2 regions of the Dermatophilus congolensis genome follow, and region 2 is predicted to be linked to the other one. Evidence: predicted binding sites of a transcription regulator. Region 2 holds the regulator's gene; the other holds the start of a gene.
The links. Region 2 encodes HrcA, which represses chaperone genes, less so after heat shock. Its sites were predicted from a motif close to TTNGCACTCGNNNNNNNCGAGTGCNAA; they were not measured.
Positions count from the first base shown of each region.

Region 1: a site for HrcA is predicted at 3,655-3,681, ahead of groL (chaperonin GroEL). Genes of this name have one in related genera too.

Region 1 covers NZ_LT906453.1:1,028,250-1,035,997, forward strand. Annotated here, with positions in the region: gene CKV89_RS04410 (threonine aldolase family protein) at 1-728, shown strand, start outside; gene CKV89_RS04415 (uracil-DNA glycosylase) at 743-1,432, opposite strand; gene CKV89_RS04420 (DUF3263 domain-containing protein) at 1,600-1,926, shown strand; gene CKV89_RS04425 (LysR family transcriptional regulator ArgP) at 1,941-2,888, opposite strand; gene CKV89_RS04430 (LysE/ArgO family amino acid transporter) at 2,958-3,554, shown strand; gene groL (chaperonin GroEL) at 3,863-5,503, shown strand; gene CKV89_RS04440 (L-lactate MFS transporter) at 5,613-6,890, opposite strand; gene CKV89_RS04445 (S1C family serine protease) at 7,064-7,748, opposite strand, start outside.
Region 2 covers NZ_LT906453.1:1,725,119-1,732,866, forward strand. Annotated here, with positions in the region: gene CKV89_RS07350 (AMP-binding protein) at 1-413, opposite strand, end outside; gene CKV89_RS07355 (DUF3097 family protein) at 523-1,365, opposite strand; gene hrcA (heat-inducible transcriptional repressor HrcA) at 1,574-2,611, shown strand; gene dnaJ (molecular chaperone DnaJ) at 2,733-3,860, shown strand; gene CKV89_RS07370 (16S rRNA (uracil(1498)-N(3))-methyltransferase) at 3,928-4,692, shown strand; gene CKV89_RS07375 (LLM class flavin-dependent oxidoreductase) at 4,733-5,740, shown strand; gene CKV89_RS07380 (zinc-binding dehydrogenase) at 5,737-6,705, opposite strand; gene CKV89_RS07385 (PhoH family protein) at 6,969-7,748, shown strand, end outside.

The DNA of each region.
Region 1 (7,748 bases), 700 kb from region 2:
TCATTCCGGTCGATTGTGTGGATGGCAAGTTGACGCCGGATGCGATTGATCGGGTTGTCCCGGTGGCGCGGGGTGAGCATACGGCGGTGCCTACGTTGGTGACTATTTCGCAGGCGACCGAGCTGGGGACTGTGTATTCGGTGGATGAGTTGCGGGCGTTGGTGGAGTACGCGCATGGGGCTGGGATGCGGGTGCATGTGGATGGTTCTCGGATGGCGAATGCGGCGGTCGCGTTGGGTGTTGGGTTGGCTGATTTGACGGTGGAGCTGGGGGTTGATGCTGTTTCACTTGGTGGTACGAACAGTGGTCTTGTGGGGGTCGAGGCGCTGGTGGTGCTTGATCCGGTGATTTCGCAGAGCGTGAAGTTCACGCGTAAGTTCACGGGGCAGCTTGGGGCGAAGATGCGGTTTATGTCGGCTCAGTTGTTGGCTTTGTATGGCGGGGATCTATGGGTGCGTAATGCCGTTGCTGCCAATGATGCTGCGTCGCGTTTGGCGCAGGGGCTTGGAGGCATTCCTGGGGTTCGTCTTGTGCATCCGGTGGAGGCGAATGCTGTGTTTGCGGTTTTGCCGCGGTTGGTGAATGTGCGGCTACGTCGTCGGTGGGGGTTCAGTGATTGGGACAGGGAGGCTGGGGTGGTGCGGTTGATGACGAGTTGGGACACGTCTGTGGGGCATGTGGATGCGTTTCTTGAGGATTTGACAGCGGCGGTGGCAGCTGGCGAATAGGTTGGGGTGGTTGTTTAGGTGAGGGACCAGTCGATGGGGTGCGCGCCTTGCTGGGCGAGGAGCTCGTTGGTGCGGGAGAAGGGACGTGAACCGAAGAACCCGTGTCGTGCCGATAGGGGGGAGGGGTGGGCGCTTTCGACGCGGGGGATGTTGCCTAGGAGGGGTGCGAGGTTGCGTGCGTCGCGTCCCCACAGCACGGCGACCAGTGGTTGTCCGTGTGCGTGAGAGGCGGCGAGGGCACGTATCGCGGTTTCGGTGATGATTTCCCAGCCTTTGCCGCGGTGGCTGGCGGGGGCGCCGGGACGCACGGTCAGGACGCGGTTGAGGAGCATGACGCCTCGGTCTGCCCAGGGGGTGAGGTCGCCGTTACGTGGGGTGGGGATGTTGAGGTCTTCGCTGAGTTCTTTGTAGATGTTGGTGAGGCTTCTGGGGATGGGGTGTACGTCGGGGGCGACGGAGAAGGATAGGCCGATTGCGTGTCCGGGGGTGGGGTAGGGGTCTTGTCCCACGATGAGGACGCGGATGTCGTGTAGTGGTCGTTCGAAGGCGCGGAGGATGTGTTTTCCGGCGGGTAAGTAGGTGTGTCCGGCGGCGAGTTCTTCGCGCAAAAAGGTGCCCATTCGGGTGACTTCGTCTGCGACGGGCGCGAGGGCATTGGCCCAGGTGGGGTGGACGAGCTCGGTGAGAGGTTTTGGTGCGGACACGGTTTCACCCTACCGACGTGTGTGTGGGGGGTGTTTGTGGCTTTGGTTTGGGGGGTGGTTGGTGGGGGGACTTTGTCGGTGGGGGCTGTCAGAGTGAGCGCTCGTGCCGGGGGTCGGGTAGGCCCACGGTTTCGCGAAGGAGGGGATCTTTGGGCATCGTGCTGGGCATGGATGAACGTTGCGATGGAACGCGTGATGAGGGGTGTTTTGACGGTGATGGTGACTCTGTTGTGCCGGTGGGGGAGGGGTTGTCGTCGGCGCAGCGGGAGTTGTTGGTTTTTGAGCGGCGTTGGTCAGGGGCGGTGGGTTTGGGGGGAAAAGAGCAGGAGATGCGCGCGGTTTTTGGTGTGACGCCGACGCGGTATTACCAGTGGCTGAATGCTGTCGTGGATTTGCCGGCGGCGATGGAGTTTGATCCTGTTTTGGTCAAGCGGTTGCAGCGGATGAGGCAGGGGCGAGCGCGTTCTCGTGCGGTGCGGCGTTTGGTGAGCTGAATGTGCTGAGGCGGTTATGAGCCGGAGGGAGATAGAGGCGGTAGGTGTCCTTGGCTGCCTGGGGGAGGGGTGGTTGTGGTTAGTGGAATCAGATGTTGTGCGGCTGTGTGTTCGAGGATGGCGCCGATGCTGTCGAGGATGCCGGAGGTGATGCGGCGCCGTTGCCAGTAGAGCGGGACGTCTTGGTTGTGGGCGGGTAGCTGGATGAGGTGGCCGCGTTCGATGTCATCGTCAAGCAGGGCTGCGGGCAGGACTCCCCAGCCGAGTCCGGCTCGTATGGCGGCAGCGAATCCTTCGGCTGAAGGGATGACATGAGCGTGGTGGCGGGTGGTGCTGGGGGTGATTCCTTGGCTTTCGATGACGCGTATTTGGAGGCGGTCGTCGGCGTCGTAGCGGATGGATGGTGCTGAGTTCCAGTCGAAGCCGTTGCGTGTGGTGTGGCGTTCAACGATGGATGGAGTGGCTACGGGGATGTAGCGCATGGCTCCTAGGGGGGTGGTGGAGCAGCCTTGGACGGGCGTGGGGTCGCTGGTGACTGCGCCGAGGGCATCGCCGGTGCGTAGGAGTTCGGAGGTCACTTCTTCGTTGGCGATGGTTAGGTGCAGAAGTATGTCCAGGTGAGCGATGTCGTGCATGGCTGGGATGAGCCAGGTGGCGAGGGAGTCGGCGTTGACGGCTAGTGGTAGTTCGGTGGGTCTGCCGGTGTCTTCGTGGAGTGTGGCAAGTGCTTCGGCTTCGAGCAGGCGCATTTGGCGGGCGAGGCGGACGAGTACGTGTCCGGCTGGGGTGGCGGTGCATGGGGTGGATCGGATGATGAGGATGTGGCCGACGTCGGATTCCAGGGCTCGGATGCGCTGGCTGACAGCTGAGGGGGTGATGCCGAGTGTGTGTGCGGCGGCGTCAAATGCGCCTTCTTCGAGGATGGCGATGAGTGTGTTGAGTCGGTCCAGGTCGAGCCTCATGAAGTAACTCTAAAGTTTCTGAAGAGAAACTTGTTTTTCTTTATCTCACCGGCTGCATACCTTGGGTTCATGCCGCTTGCTCTTACCGGTTTCTTCACTGGCCTTGCTCTCATCCTGCCTATTGGAGCCCAGAACGCTTTCTTGCTGCGTACTGGACTGACGCGTCGTCACGTCACGCTTGTGACGGTTATTTGCATGGTGTCTGACTCGCTGCTTATTGCTGCGGGAGTGGCTGGGGTTGGTGCTTTGGTGAGCAGCACCCCGGGGTTGGTGACAGTGGTTACCTGGCTGGGTGCCGCATATTTAGTGGCGTTCGGTGTGCGTTCTCTGTTGGCAGCGCGTGCTTCTAGTGGCCTGGTTGCTGCTAATGAGGGCGCTCGGGGAGCGATGGCAATGGTGTGGACCACGATGGCTATCTGCTGGCTCAACCCGCACGCGTACTTGGACATTCTCATGTTGGGCTCTATTGCTAACGCCCATGGGGCCGAGGGCAAGTGGTTGTTCGGTATAGGTGCGATTGTGGCGAGCGTTTTTTGGTTTGCGGTGTTGGGTTACGGGGCTCAGTTGCTGGGGCGCTATGCCCATAATCGGCGCTTGTGGCAGATGATCGACGTTGCTATCGGTGTGCTCATGATTGGGCTGGGTGTGCGCTTGGCGTTGGGGTGAGCGGTGAGCGGTGGTGGAGATGCTAGTTAAGGCTGGCGGCGCGTTCTTTTTATCGGCGTTCACCGTTTGCACTCGCAGGGGTCGAGTGCTAATCATGGAGTTAGCACTCTCATCGTCCGAGTGATAAGAGCTCCGCGCAGCGGTGGCTCCCGGAGTCGCCCGACGGTGCAGAGGGGAATGAACGAAGGACCGGCTCGGTGAGGCTCAGGCCCTTCTCTTACGAAACGGCGTCAGAGAAGGCAAGAGTCGTCCGTCGCGGGCACCGCCCGGTCCACCCAGAACCGCTCGTGTGGGAGGAACCACCGAACATGGCCAAGATCATTTCCTACGACGAAGAAGCGCGCCGCGGACTCGAGCGGGGCATGAACCAGCTCGCTGACGCAGTCAAGGTCACTCTCGGACCTAAGGGCCGCAACGTTGTCCTCGAGAAGAAGTGGGGCGCCCCCACGATCACCAACGATGGTGTCTCCATCGCTAAGGAGATCGAACTCGAAGACCCGTACGAGAAGATCGGTGCGGAGCTAGTCAAAGAGGTCGCCAAGAAGACCGACGACGTTGCCGGTGACGGCACCACGACCGCTACTGTCCTCGCTCAGGCTCTCGTGAAGGAAGGCCTGCGCAACGTCGCCGCTGGCGCCAACCCGATGGCCCTCAAGCGCGGTATCGAGAAGGCCACGGCCGCTGTCTCCGAGGAACTGCTCGCGATGGCCAAGGAGATCGAGACCAAGGAGCAGATCGCTGCTACCGCGTCCATCTCCGCAGCTGACGCCCAGATCGGTGAGATGATCGCCGAAGCCATGGACAAGGTCGGCAAAGAAGGCGTCATCACTGTCGAGGAGTCCAACACCTTCGGCCTGGAGCTCGAGCTCACCGAGGGTATGCGCTTCGACAAGGGCTACATCTCCGCCTACTTCGTCACAGACACCGAGCGCATGGAGGCTGTCCTCGAGGACGCCTACGTGCTCATCGTCAACAGCAAGATCGGCTCCATCAAGGACCTCATCCCGGTTCTGGAGAAGGCCAAGGGCGCAGGCAAGCCGCTGCTCATCGTCGCTGAAGACGTCGAGGGGGAAGCACTCGCCACTCTGGTGCTGAACAAGATCCGCGGCATCATCAACGTCGTGGCAGTTAAGGCTCCCGGTTTCGGTGACCGCCGTAAGGCGATGCTCTCCGACATCGCAATTCTCACCGGCGGCCAGGTCATCTCCGAAGAGGTTGGCCTCAAGCTCGAAAACACCGAGCTTGACCAGCTTGGTCGTGCGCGCAAGGTTGTCATCACCAAAGATGAGACCACCATCGTTGAAGGTGGCGGCGACGCAGACCAGATCGCTGGCCGCGTGAAGCAGATCCGCGCTGAGATCGAGAACTCCGACTCTGACTACGACCGCGAGAAGCTGCAGGAGCGTCTTGCCAAGCTCGCCGGTGGTGTGGCTGTCATCAAGGCTGGTGCTGCTACCGAGGTTGAGCTCAAGGAACGCAAGCACCGCATCGAAGACGCTGTGCGTAACGCCAAGGCCGCTGTGGAAGAAGGCATCGTCGCTGGTGGTGGCGTGGCGCTTCTGCAGGCCACCGATGCCGCGTTCGGCAAGCTTTCTTTGGAAGGCGACGAAGCCACGGGTGCGAACATCGTCCGTGTTGCTGCCGAGGCTCCCTTGAAGCAGATCGCTGTCAACGCTGGCCTTGAAGGCGGCGTTGTTGTGGAGAAGGTGCGCAACCTTCCTGCAGGCCAGGGCTTGAACGCCGCTTCTGGTGAGTACGTTGACCTGCTTGCTGAGGGAATCATCGACCCAGCCAAGGTCACCCGTTCCGCACTGTCGAACGCAGCATCTATCGCTGCGCTCTTCCTCACCACAGAGGCAGTCGTGGCCGACAAGCCGGAGAAGGCAGCCCCGGCCGCTGGCGCGCCTGACATGGATGGCATGGGCGGCATGGGCGGCATGGGCTTCTGATCCCACCGGCCTAATCGTGTCGTGAGGTCTTAGCCTCGCGCTAGGCCTAAGTGACATGGCTGAGGGCCCATACCGACAAGGTATGGGCCCTCAGCCATGTCACGAACAATTAAATGGTGCTGTCCGCGTGCACCTTCGGTGGCTTGGTGAGGAAAGGAATCACCGCACCGACAAGAGCGATCACGCCGATGACGGTGTAGCCGAGCATGTAGTTTTTCTCCGCGTCACCACCGATGAGCGCCGAAGAAAGCAACGGGCCACCGACTCCCCCTAAAGACCACGCGACAAGCATGAGCCCGTAAATACTGCCGCTGTGTGTAAGTCCGAAGAACTTACCTGCAGTAGAGGGCATAGCTCCGAAACCACCGCCGTAGCAGGTGTAGATAATGGCAGCCAACACCGCGAAAGCAGCTGCTGAGGTGCCCAGGTGAGGCATCAGAATCAAACAAATTCCCTGCAGCGCGAGAATGCCGACAAAAGCGTTCATCTTGCCTACACGGTCTGACAGTGCAGCCCAAAGAATGCGGCCAGCCCCATTGAAAAGCCCCATGATTCCAACCAGGGCTGCTGCTGCGGCGGCACTGTAACCGGCAATGTTTGCTGCTGCTGCGGCTGCACCTGAAACCAATGTGATTCCTGCAGTGGTCGACAAAGTCAAGATAAGTGTCAGTAGATACCACTGGGGTGTAGAGAGCGCCTCTTTAACGGTGAAATCACGTGCAGTGGAGTTCGTGGTTTCGTTGCTTGGAACAGGCATTCCAGCAGGACGCCATCCGCTGGGAGGGTTAACGAAAGTTAGCGATCCCAAGACACCAAAAATCAGATAAGCAATCCCCAGAGGTAGGAAAGGCGCTGTGGGATGAACCGGATCACTCTCGATGAGCATTTGCGCCACCGGTGAGGTGATAACAGCACCAAAACCGAACCCAGCGACAGCTAAACCGGTAATAAGACCGGCCTTATCAGGGAACCATTTCTGCAGTAGAGCAATCGGGACGATGTAGGCCATGCCCAGGCCAAGCCCAGAAATGAGACCGTATCCGATCAGAAGGAGCCATAGGTCCCCGGGGGTGGTCGCGAATGAGCTGATGATGATCCCAATGGCGTAGAGAACAACGCCCACCACAGCGACGATGCGGGGGCCGCGGGCGTCTTGGATACGCCCGCCAACGAAGGTGCCGATGAAGATCATTCCGAGCGCCAACTCGAAAGGAAGCGCCGCCTGCACTGCAGACAGGTGCATAGCAGATGGCGCAGCTTGAAGAGCTTTACCGAATGTGCTCCAGGCGTAGATAGCTCCGAGAGCAAGCTGAACGAGAATGCCACCGGCGAGGATGATCCACCGGTTAGGGATGGCGCTCGCGGGTGAAGCGGATGGGGAGGTCATCGGGAAGGGGACTTTCTGTGTGGAAAGAGCTAGTGGTGTGGTGAGTGTCCTTGGTGTTTCTGGTTGTGTCTTTGCGACGGATCGAACCCTACCTGCGGGTGGGTGGCTGCTAAGGCATAGAAAAGGCCGGAAGCTCCTGTTTTAGGGCTTCCGGCCTTTAAATGTGAGGTGTCTTACCCGTTGTCCTCTGTGTCTTGCGGGCGGCTACCGAGAGTGACCTGAACGTCTTGGCGTTGTTTTCCGCGCACGATGGTCAGGGTTACTTGTTCGCCTGCTCGGTGGTCGCGCACTTGTGCGACGAGAGCCTCTTTACCGTCGATTGACTCGTTATTGATCGCGACGATGGCATCGCCGCGGCGGATACCGGCTTCGGCTGCAGGGCTATTGGGTGTAACTTCCGCAACCAGGGCTGCGGCGCGTTGAGCTTCCCCTTCGGGGACGTTTCCGGTCTGGCTGCTGACTCCAATGAAGGCGTGTTGGACGTGGCCGTTCTTGATGAGCTGGGAAGCGATGTTTTTCATAGCGTTGACCGGGATAGCGAAGCCGATGCCGATGTTTCCACCGCCTTGTTGGGTTTGGGCGATGGAGGAGTTAATGCCGATGAGCTGGCCGGATGCGTTGACCAGTGCGCCTCCGGAGTTACCGGGGTTGATGGCTGCAGATGTCTGAATGGCGTTGGTGATGACGTCTTCAGAGATAGTGGCCTCAGCGTAGTTAGGTTTGCCGCTGGTGATGAGCGGGCGATCCAGGGCGCTGATGATGCCTTCGGTGACGGTGCCGGACAGACCTAGTGGGTTACCGACGGCCATGACTGGTACACCGACTTTGAGTTGGTCAGAATCTCCGAGCGTGATGGGG
Region 2 (7,748 bases):
GGCATGACGGCGGGTAGGGAGTTGTCCCAGGCGACGACGACGCGGGCGCCGTGGTCGAGGAACATGGGTTCGAGTTCGTCGGTGGGGTAGAGGGGGTTGTGTTGCACGACGGCTAGGCCGATGCGTTGGGCTGCCAGGGTGGCGATGATGTTTTCGGGGCAGTTGGGCAGCAGGATGGCGATGCGTTCGCCGCTGCGGAGGCCGAGTTTGAGCAGGCCAGCGGCCACGCGGGATACGTGTTCGCTGAGTTTTTCGTAGGTGAGCGCGGTGCCCATGAAGTCGATGCAGACGCGTTCGGGAAGTTTGGCCGCGGTGGCTTCGATTTTGGCGGGAATGGAGGTGTCCCAATAGGTGAGGTGTCTGGCGACGGAGCCGGACTCAAGGGAGTCGGTGGCGAGTTGCTTTCCGATCATGTAGGCCTCCAGATTTGCACTCGGGTACCGACTGAAGCTGCGGCTACGTAACCGTAACCTGTGTGGTTACGTGGGGCGCGGCTTTGTGAGGAGTCGGGGCCTGAGGGTTTCAGTTTTCGGTGTCGGTTGGGGCGGTGACGAAGTCGATGAGTTCTTCTACTCGTCCAAGGAATTGCGGTTCGAGATCCTCGTAATTGCGTACCGTAGTCAGGATTGCTTGCCAGCCGCGGGCGATGTCGGCTTGGTCACTGTTGGGTAGGCCTAGTGCCGCCAGGATGCCGCGTTTCCAGTCGGTGCCGCGTTCGATGGTGGGCCATGCGCGCAGGCCGACACGAGCGGGTTTGACTGACTGCCACACGTCGACGAATGGGTGGCCGACGATGTGAACGTGGTTGGCCCAGGGCTGGAGGGTGCGGGCTTTTTCTACGAGTCGGTATTCCTTACTGCCGGGAACAAGGTGGTCTACGAGGATGCCGAGGCGTCGCTGTGCGGTGGGGGCGAACTCGGTGATGATGCCGTTGAGGTCGTCGATTCCGCCGACGTATTCAACGACTACTCCTTCGACGCGTAGGTCATCTCCCCACACTTTTTCGACTAGTTCAGCGTCGTGTCGTCCTTCGACGAAGATGCGCGAGCCTAGTGCGACGCGGGCGCGAGCTTGAGCGAGCGCGCGGCTGCCGCTGGCTGTGTATGCGCGGCTGCGTTTAGCGGTGTTGCGGGTGGGGGCGGTGAGAGTGACGGGGGAGCCGTCGATGAGGAAGCCGGGGCCCAGAGGGAAAGCTTTGATGCGACCGCGGCGATCTTCTAGATCTACGACCTGCATGCCGCCTGCTTTTTGTACCCGCGTGATCGCTCCGACCCAGCCGGAGGCTACTTCTTCGACGACCAAACCGATTTCTGCGGGTGTCTGTGTGGATCTTCCTCGCGGGGGAGTGTGTTTGTGCGCGAGGATGTCACCGGAATATCGTTCCCGGCTCGCAGCGGCAGGGGCGGAAGATTTATGGGGGGAACGGGATCGGGGGAATTCGCGCACGCGACCATCGTAGGGGCGCACCGAGTTGGCACTCGACCGATCAGAGTGCCAACATCAAAGGGAGTCATTGATTGGCGGCCCCGCCCACACGACGGTGACCCGTCGGACTGTTTCAGGAGGTGAGTGGATGAACACCGATCGCAGGTTGACGGTCTTGTCAGCCATCATCGAGGACTACGTGGCCACCTCCGAACCGGTCGGCAGCAAATCCCTTCTCGATCGACACGCCCTGGGCGTGTCGGCTGCGACCATCCGTAACGACATGGCAGTTCTGGAAGAGCAAGGCCTCATCGCCGCGCCCCACACCAGCGCAGGGCGTATCCCCGCCGATGCGGGATACCGCCTCTTCGTAGACCGTCTAGCCCAGACCCGTTCACTTTCCCCGGCGCAAAAAAACGCCATCGCCGGATTCCTGGAAGGCGCCGTGGACCTGGATGACGTAGTGGAACGCACGACACGCCTGCTCGCTTCCCTGACCCGCCAGGTCGCGGCCATGCAATACCCCTCGCTCACTCGCTCTCGCGTCCAACACATCGAACTCCTGCCCCTAGGAGTCGAGCGCGTCATGCTCGTGCTCATCCTCGACTCTGGCCGCGTCGAGCAGCGACGCATCGACCTGCCCGAGGACATCGACCACACCTGGAACGCAGAAAACCTCAGCCACTTACGTGACCGCATCAACGCTGCCTCAGTCGGCTGCCTCCTGCCGGAAGCAGCCGTGGCGCTGCGCGCACACTTTGAAGAAAACATCGGTCCCGAACACACCCTGGTCGAGGCGCTGCTACGTGTCCTTAACGAGGCACTCGTCGAAGAGAGCGAAGAACGTGTGCTCTTGGTCGGGACAGGAAACCTTGCCCGCTTCGGAACGGACTTCCCCTTAAGCGTGGGCCCCGTCCTCGAAGCGCTCGAAGAACACATGGTGCTACTGCGGCTCTTCGGATCCCTCGCCGAAGGCGCCCCCGCTGGCGCGGTGGGCGTCAGCATCGGCCAAGAAAATCCACACGAAGGACTCGCATCAACATCTGTGGTCGGCACGGGATACGGCGTCGGTACCGATACCCTCGGAGGACTGGCTGTCATCGGTCCTACCCGCATGGATTACCCGGGCACCATGGCTGCGGTCCGCGCGGTCGCCAACTATGTCTCACGAATGCTCGGGTCATGAGACCCGAACCCTCTTCCCACGCCACCGTGCACAGAGGACACACACATGGCGAGAACGCCACAAGCGCTCGCCCCAGCGACGTGAAAACCGATATGTCCCCCAGGACAAGAAGGGCTGATTGGTGAACGACTACTACGCCGACCTCGGGGTCGAGCGCGGAGCCTCCGACGAAGAAATTAAGAAGGCCTACCGGCGCAAAGCACGCAAGCTTCACCCAGACGTCAACCCTGGCCCCGACGCTGAAGAACAGTTCAAAAAAATCAGCCAGGCCTACGACGTCCTCGGCGACCCAAGCAAACGCAAGGCCTACGACGCTGGCGCCGACCCCTACGCCTCCGGCGGTGAAGGCTACGCAGGAAACTTCAGCTTCAGCGACATCATGGACGCCTTCTTCGGCGGCGCCACCGGCGCCAGCCGCGGGCCACGCTCCCGAGTGCAACGCGGCCAAGACGCTCTCGTCCGCCTCGACATTGACCTCGCCACCGCTGTGTTCGGCGGCGAGCAAGAAATCGTCGTCGACACAGCCGAAAAATGCGGCACCTGCCACGGCGAAGGAACCGCCAACGGCACCAAACCCGTCATCTGTGACGCATGTGGCGGAGCCGGCGAAGTACAGCAAGTACAGCGCTCCTTCCTCGGCCAAGTGATGACCAGCCGCCCCTGCACCAAATGCCAGGGATACGGAACACTCATCACCAATCCCTGCTTCGAATGCTCCGGTGAAGGACGCGTACGAACCCGCCGCACCCTCAACCTCAAAGTCCCCGCAGGCGTCGACACCGGCACCCGCATCCAGCTCTCCGGACAGGGCGAAGTCGGCATCGGTGGCGGCCCCGCAGCGGACCTATACATCGAGATCGCCGTGCGCGCGCATCCCACCTTCCGCCGCCGCAACGACGACCTGCACTGCCAACTCCACGTACCCATGACAGCCGCAGCCCTGGGAACCACCATTTCCCTGGAAACCCTGGACGGCAACCTCGACGTACGTATCGAACCAGGAACCCAAAGCGGAGACGTGCAAACTCTGCGCGGCTACGGCGTCACTCACTTGCGTGGCCAAGGGCGCGGCGACCTACTCATCCAAACAATTGTCGACACCCCCACCCGCCTGGACGCCGAACAAACCGACCTGCTCTGGCGCCTAGCAGCCCTGCGCGGAGAAGAACAGCCCCAAGGAAAAGTCGGAGCCATCCAAGAAAACCACGGCCTCTTCGGCAAACTCCGAGACGCGTTCCGCGGCAAATGACCCACCTGTTCTGCCCTCTGCATCCACCCGATGCAGAGGGCAGAACACTGCTTGAGAGGAAACCGACATGACCGCGGCGATGTACCGACTCCCCACCGGATCCCTCACCCACACCGCCCCCGGAGACACCCTCACCCTGACCGGAGACGAAAAACACCACGCCGTCACCGTCAAACGCACCACTGAAGGGGAAAACATTCTCCTAGCAGACGGATCAGGCCTAGTCGCCCACGCCGAAGTCACTACCATCACCGAGGCCGAACTATCCGCCCGCGTCACCACCATCACCAACGACAGCTACCCAGGCCCCCGCTTCATCCTCGTCCAAGCCCTCGCCAAAGGTGACCGAGACCTCCAAGCGATTGAAGCCGCCACCGAGCTGGGGGTCGACGAAATCATTCCGTGGCAATCACGCCGCGCCATCGTCCAGTGGAAAGGCCCACGGGCCGAAAAAGCGCTGCGCAAATGGCAATCCCAAGTAGAAGCCGCCGCTAAGCAAAGCCGCCGCCCCCACACCCCCACCGTGCAACCCCACGTAAGCAGCACCAGCAACCACCTCGGCGACATCGCCCGCCACGCCGACCTGGCCCTGGTCCTGCACGAAGACGCCACCACCCCCATCACCACCATCAGCCTGCCAAGCAGCGGCAACATCGCCCTATTCGTTGGACCCGAAGGTGGCATCAGCCCCGAAGAAATCGACATGCTCACCGATGCTGGAGCCACCCCAGTTCACATGGGACGCTATGTTCTACGCGCATCCAGCGCCGGACCAGCGGCCATCGCTGCACTCTCATGCCAACAACGCTGGAACACCCCACCAACCATGTGACCCACCCCAGGCGCACAACCAACGAGAAAGACCCCACCCGGTGCCACGCATCCCACTATCCCTGGTTGATTTCTGCACCATCGGCGCCGCAGAACGCCCAGCAGATGCCATCGCCCGATCAGTCACCATCGCCCACACCGCAGAAACACTCGGATACCACCGCATCTGGTACGCCGAGCATCACAACTTCCACAGCATCGCCTCCTCAACACCAGCAGTGTTGATCGCGCACATCGCCGCCCACACCAACCACATCCGCCTAGGGGCCGGGGGCATCATGCTGCCCAACCACACCCCCTACACAATCGCCGAACAATTCGGCACCCTGGCCGAAATACACCCCGGACGTATCGACCTAGGCCTAGGCCGCGCCCCCGGAACCGACCCCCTCACCCTGCAAGCACTGCGCCGCGACCCACGAGCAGCCGAAAACTTCCCCCACGACGTACAAGAACTCGCCGGATTCCTCAGCGACACCACTCCCATCCACGGCGTCAAAGCCATCCCTGGCCACGGGACACACGTACCCCTATACATCCTCGGCTCCTCCCTATTCGGTGCCGAACTAGCCGCCGCGCTAGGACTGCCCTTCGCGTTCGCCTCCCACTTCGCGCCCGCAGCACTCACCGATGCGCTCCACACGTACCGAACCCAGTTCCGCCCCAGCGTCACCCTGCCCCAGCCCTACGCGATCGTTGCAGTCAACGCCACCGCCGCAGACAGCCGCCCCCAAGCCCACACGATCGCCCACCACGCAATAGGCAGACAAGCCGCCGCCATGGCCTTCAAAACCCGCGACGTCACCCCTGAACAGATCAACGCCGCCATGAACAGCCCACTAGGGCAGCACGCACAAGCCATGATGTCCATTCACGCTATCGGCACCGGCGAAGACGTAGCCGAATACCTCACCGATCTTGCGACCCGTGTCGCTGCCGACGAACTTATGGTGGCGACACGGGCCAGCAACACCGAGACCTACCTGCGATCCCTGGAAATCCTCGCCTGCGCGTGGGGACTAGACCCCCCAGAAAACCTGCCAGGCTAGACCGTCACCGCAATCTTTCCGCACACATCACCAGCATCCAGACGTGCAAACGCATCCCGCACGTCCTCCAACGGCACTACCGCATCCACAACAGGACGCACCCCAGTGGCCTCCATCATCGAGAGCAACCCACGCAACTCAGCAGGAGTGCAGCCCGTAGAACCAATCACCGACAACTGGCGGTAAAAAATGTGCGTCATCAACGCAGGCGTAGGATCCCCGCTCGTGTTGCCACACGTCACGATCGTCCCGCCTGCCTCCACAGACATCACAGAGTGCTTCCACGTCGCAGCGCCCACTGTATCCACCACCACATCGACCCGCTCAGGCAAACGCGCACCACTTTCAAACACCCCATGAGCCCCCAGCGACGCCGCGAACTCACGCTTGTGCGTAGTGCGACCCGTGGCATACACCTTGCAGCCAGCTGCTACCGCTAAAGCAATCGCCGCCGAAGACACACCCCCAGAAGATCCCTGCACCAAAACCCGCTGCCCCGGGCGAAGACGCGCTCGCGTGAAAAGCATCCGATAAGCCGTTCCCCACGCCACCGCCAACACACCGGCCTGTTCAAAAGACAACCAGTCAGGCTTGTCGATGAGGTTTTCCGAAGGGACAACGACCTTCTGGGCAAGCCCACCGTCAACACGTTCAGACAAAATGTGGCGCCGCGGATCCATCGTCACATCACCCCCACCGGCATCAGCATCACCCATTACCGGAGCCAGAAGAACTTCCCGTCCCTGCGAGGTGACACCAGCAGCCTCACAGCCCAGAGTCATTGGCACCCGATCAGCAGGATGACCCACCCCACGTAACGTCCACAGGTCATGCGGATTGACCGAACTTGCACGCACATCGACGCTCACCCACCCAGGACGAGGCTCAGGGACAGGAACATCAACTATTTCCAAACCATCGAGAGGAGATTCAGGATTCTGGGACATCACTCGTGCTGCTCGCATATATCCCACTGTGCACCCCCAAAGCCGCTACGTCCTGTGCAAGAGGTAAGTAGTGGCGAACGCCTCGTTGACTTCAAATGCGTAGACTTGCAGGCACGATGAGCGATCAACCACCTATCGATGACTACCCAAGCGATGCAGGAGCAGACACGGCTCAGCCCAGCTCGGCACGCCTCGACACAGCCCTCGAAGCCATCCCCTCTGGCCACGAGCACAACCCAGACAGCCACAAACTTGCCATAGTGGTGCCCGAAAACCTTTCAATGGCAGCTCTGCTCGGTGCCCACGACACAGTTCTACGTGCTATCGAACGAGCCTTCCCCCACGTCGACATTTACGTCCGCGGCAACGAACTCACCGCCGAAGGCAGCAGCGACGAACTCGCCATCCTGGAAAAACTCATCAACGAACTCCTCCACATCCTCCACGCCGGAAGACACCTGGACAAAGACGCCGTCGAGCGCTCCGTGCGCATGCTGCGCGAAAACACCAAAGAACGCCCCGCCGACGTCCTGACCACCAACATCATCTCCAGCCGTGGAACCACCATCCGCCCCAAAACACTGGGCCAAAAACGCTACGTCGACGCCATCGACACCCACACCGTCAACTTCGGTATCGGCCCAGCAGGAACCGGCAAAACCTACCTCGCCATGGCCAAAGCAGTACAAGCACTGCAAGCCAAACAAGTCAACCGCATCATCCTCACCCGACCAGCGGTCGAAGCAGGCGAAAAACTCGGATTCCTCCCCGGCACCCTCACTGACAAAATCGACCCCTACCTGCGCCCGCTCTACGACGCACTCCACGACATGGTCGACCCCGACTCCATCCCACGGCTCATGGCCACCGGAACCATCGAAGTCGCACCATTAGCATTCATGCGCGGGCGCACCATCAACGACGCCTTCATCATTCTCGACGAGGCCCAAAACACCACCCCAGAACAGATGAAGATGTTCCTCACCCGCCTCGGCTTTGGCAGCAAAATCGTTGTCACCGGCGACATCACCCAAGTCGACCTACCCGGCGGAACCCAATCT